2 regions of the Phytobacter diazotrophicus genome follow, and region 1 is predicted to be linked to the other one. Evidence: predicted binding sites of a transcription regulator. Region 1 holds the regulator's gene; the other holds the start of a gene.
What was found. The regulator PhoB, encoded in region 1, activates phosphate uptake and scavenging genes when phosphate is short. The targets are predictions, from matches to a motif close to CTGTCATAAAACTGNCNNAT.
Positions count from the first base shown of each region.

Region 2: the regulator PhoB is predicted to act here: its motif matches at 1,270-1,289, upstream of pstS (phosphate ABC transporter substrate-binding protein PstS).

Region 1 is NZ_CM125428.1:4,463,936-4,466,141, forward strand. It holds gene phoR (phosphate regulon sensor histidine kinase PhoR) at 1-573, opposite strand, end outside; gene phoB (phosphate response regulator transcription factor PhoB) at 595-1,284, opposite strand; gene sbcD (exonuclease subunit SbcD) at 1,480-2,206, shown strand, end outside.
Region 2 is NZ_CM125428.1:5,649,264-5,651,469, forward strand. It holds gene glmS (glutamine--fructose-6-phosphate transaminase (isomerizing)) at 1-429, shown strand, start outside; gene ACS0RQ_RS27320 (hypothetical protein) at 462-1,070, shown strand; gene pstS (phosphate ABC transporter substrate-binding protein PstS) at 1,343-2,206, shown strand, end outside.

The DNA.
Region 1 (2,206 bases):
CGCCACCATCAATAACTGCTGCTCGCTGTAGGGCATCACGCGGATCTCCAGATGACGACCATTGTTAAGCACCAGATTAAGCGGGCGGGTGAAATCTTTCGTTTTAAGGTAGCGGGTAAATTCCGGATAACGCAGCAGGTTGAGAATGTTTTGTCCGTTATCGTCCGGCCAGCGTAGATTCAGCAATTGCTGTGCCAGGCCATTACACCAAAACATCGTCCCCTCTTCGGTGATCATCACTAACGCATCAGGTAGCGACTCCGCGCCGCTACGAAAACGTTTGATCAGATTACCCAGCTCACGACGGCGTTTTTTATTACGCATCTGCATCTGGTGCAGACCATAAAGCAGGGGTTCCCAGCTTCCCGTGCCCGGCGGCGGCGTCATACTTTTATCGACCCACAACCACCAGGAAAGACGCATTAAATTCCAGAAATGCCAGGCCAGTAACCCGGTGACTGCCACCAGTAAAAACCAGGGCAGATAACCAAATAAAGCGCCGAGCAGTGCAGCGGGTAGACAACAAAGGATGAGTTCGAGTACCAGCCTTTTCCATGACAGCCGTTCCAGCACGCGTCACACTCCTTTCAGATTTTAGAAACGGGTCGAGAAACGATAACCCGTGCCGCGAACGGTTTGAACCATACGATCGTGGCCGCTGTGTTCCAGCGCTTTACGCAACCGGCGAATATGCACATCCACCGTGCGGTCTTCAACATACACATTCGTTCCCCAGACATGGTTCAGCAGCTGTTCGCGGCTATACACACGCTCAGGATGCGTCATAAAGAAATGCAGTAGCTTAAACTCCGTCGGCCCCATGTCCAGAGGATTTTCACCGGTCATCACACGGTGAGAGCTCGGATCAAGGCTCAACCCCTGCATTTCAATGACTTCTTCTACCGCCATCGGCGAGATACGACGCATGACAGCTTTAATACGTGCCACCAGTTCCTTGGGCGAAAACGGCTTAGTAATATAATCGTCCGCGCCCGTCTCAAGTCCGCGCACGCGGTCTTCTTCTTCACCACGGGCGGTCAACATCATCACCGGGATATCACGGGTCATCGCTTCACGCTTGAGATGTTTAATGAACTGAATACCTGAGCCACCTGGCAGCATCCAGTCGAGCAAAATTAGATCGGGCCAGGGTTCATTAAGTTGGTTCACCGCGCTGTCATAATCTTCCGCTTCGACAGGTTGAAAGCCGTTTTGTTCGAGCACGAAACACACCATCTCACGGATTGGCGCTTCGTCTTCTACGACCAGAATGCGTCTTGCCATAATTTGCCCTGTTTAAATTAAGTCATCAGCTAAGTGCGGCGCCATTATGCGTCACTTTTGTGACAGATTTATGAAACAAATGACCAACAGGTGACCCAAGCCTTTGTTTTATGACAGTGGGAAATTCTTTCACTGGCGGCTCGTGTGCCCCTGAATGTTATAATCGCGTTTACGCTTTTTTGCCACGGAACCGCTATGCGCATCCTTCATACTTCGGACTGGCACCTGGGTCAGAACTTCTACAGTAAAAGCCGCGCCGCCGAACACGACGCTTTCCTCACCTGGCTGCTGGTCACCGCTGAGGAGCACCTGGTCGACGCCATTATTGTCGCGGGTGACATCTTTGATACCGGCTCCCCACCCAGCTATGCGCGCGAGCTGTACAACCGTTTTGTGGTAAAATTACAGCAGACGGGTTGTCATCTGGTTGTGCTGGCAGGCAATCATGATTCAGTAGCCACCCTTAATGAATCGAAAGATATTCTTGCGTGGCTGAAGACAACCGTTGTTGCCAGCGCAGGCAGCGCGCCTTTTTATTTACCGTTGCGTGACGGTTCGCCCGGTGCGGTTTTCTGCCCGGTGCCTTTTTTGCGTCCACGCGACATCATGACCAGCCAGGCGGGACTCTCCGGGCAAGAAAAACAGCTTCATTTGCTGCAAGCCATTACCGATTACTACCAGCAACAGTATCAGGCCGCCTGCGAATTACGCGGCGACAGCGTGCTGCCGATAATCGCCAGTGGGCATCTGACCACCGTCGGTGCCAGTAAGAGTGACGCCGTACGTGACATCTATATCGGTACGCTGGATGCCTTCCCCGCGCAAAACTTCCCGCCTGCGGATTACATCGCGCTTGGGCATATTCACCGCCCACAAAAGCCGGGTGGGCAAGAGCATATCCGCTACTGCGGCTCGCCTATCG
Region 2 (2,206 bases), 1.2 Mb from region 1:
GCGTTGTTCCTGGGGCGTGGCGATCAATACCCGATTGCCCTGGAAGGCGCGCTTAAGCTCAAAGAGATTTCCTACATCCATGCAGAGGCCTATGCCGCCGGTGAACTGAAACACGGCCCACTGGCCCTGATTGACGATGATATGCCGGTTATCGTTATTGCGCCGAACAATGAACTGTTGGAAAAATTGAAATCCAACATTGAAGAGGTTCGCGCGCGCGGCGGTGTACTGTATGTCTTTGCCGACCAGGATGCCGGGTTTGTAGGCAGCGACACTATGCATATCATTGATATGCCGCACGTTGATGAAGTTATCGCTCCTATCTTCTACACTGTTCCGTTGCAATTGCTGGCCTATCACGTGGCGCTGATTAAAGGCACCGACGTGGATCAGCCGCGTAATCTGGCAAAATCAGTCACTGTGGAATAAAAGCGTAACCACGTCATAACGCATATAAGGGGTTGCCTGATGGCAGCCTCTTTTTTTTCAGGATGATGATGAATCTGTTGAAATGCATAATCGGGCTTAAATTTTTGGCGCTCATAGACTACTGCGACAAGGTGGAAGCGGGGATATCGGGCCGTAAACTGGCGCAATTAAAAGCGCTGGCGGAGGCCTTTCAGGAAATGCCGAAGGCTTACTACATCCGTGGGACGACATATTTCGGCAGCATATTGGTGCTGTTTTATACGTTGCTGTTGAGCTATGCCGGTCTTGCCATCGCGTTCAGAACCGTTACCGGCGGTTGGGGCGTTATCGCAGGTCTTGTTATCTTCATTCTGCTTGTGGTGGCGTTATCAGGAGCAGAGAAAGGAAGAACATTATCCCTGCGATTATTTTTAGCCGTCTGGTCGGCGTTATGTGTTTGTAATGTACTGGTGGCAGGATGGTTGTTGTTCGCCTCTTTCTCATGGCTAAGTGTCGGGTGTTGGGCCGGGAGTTTACTTCTCTTATGGTTGACACGGCAGGTCATGAACGGGCCAGAACTGACGAAACTAATACAGTGGCGTGCGTCACTCAGAATAGGCAAGTATCGACGTCAGGCATTGACGCAACCCAGGCGAAAATGAATTGATCTAAGGCTACTTTTGTCGCTTTTTGCTGGGACATCTCGTCAGCATCTACTACTTTTTTAGTGTCATAAAACTAAAATCTTACTGACATCTCACTGTCATTAATAACGTTATCTTGCTGATAAATCATACAAGATAGGGTTAATCTACCTGAAAGCTGTCATTGTCATCAAACAGTAACAATCATTGCATATAACTGTCATCAAAGTGTCCTATTTTGCTCGTCGTAGCCACTTAAACAACGATTTACGATCCTTGCAGGAGACATTATGAACGTTATGCGTACCACTGTCGCAACTGTTGTCGCCGCGACCTTTTCACTGAGTGCATTTGCAGTTAACGCCGCTGCAAGCCTGACAGGTGCGGGTGCAACTTTCCCAGCGCCGGTGTATGCCAAATGGGCCGATACTTACCAGAAAGAAACGGGTAATAAGGTTAACTACCAGGGTATCGGTTCTTCTGGTGGCGTAAAACAGATCACTGCAAACACCGTTGACTTCGGTGCTTCTGATGCTCCGCTGGCTGACGATAAACTGGCTCAGGAAGGCCTGTTCCAGTTCCCTACCGTAATCGGTGGTGTTGTCCTGGCTGTTAACCTGGAAGGTTTCAAATCTGGCGAGCTGGTGCTGGATGGCAAAACGCTGGGCGATATCTACCTGGGCAAAATCAAAAAATGGGATGATGCGGCAATTGCTAAGCTGAACCCGGGCAAAAAACTGCCTTCTCAGAATATCGCTGTCGTACGTCGCGCTGATGGTTCTGGTACATCTTTCGTATTTACCAGCTACCTGGCAAAAGTTAACGAAGAGTGGAAATCGTCTGTAGGCGCTGGCTCTACTGTTAACTGGCCGACCGGTCTGGGCGGTAAAGGTAACGACGGTATCGCTGCATTCGTACAGCGTCTGCCGGGCTCCATTGGTTATGTTGAATATGCTTACGCTAAGCAGAATAACCTGACCTACACCAAGCTGCTGTCTGCTGATGGCAAACCGGTTAGCCCGACCGAAGCAAACTTCTCCAATGCGACGAAAAACATCGACTGGAGCAAATCTTTCGCGCAGGACCTGACCAACCAGAAAGGTGCCGATGTGTGGCCGATTACGTCCACCACTTTCATCCTGGTTCACAAAGAG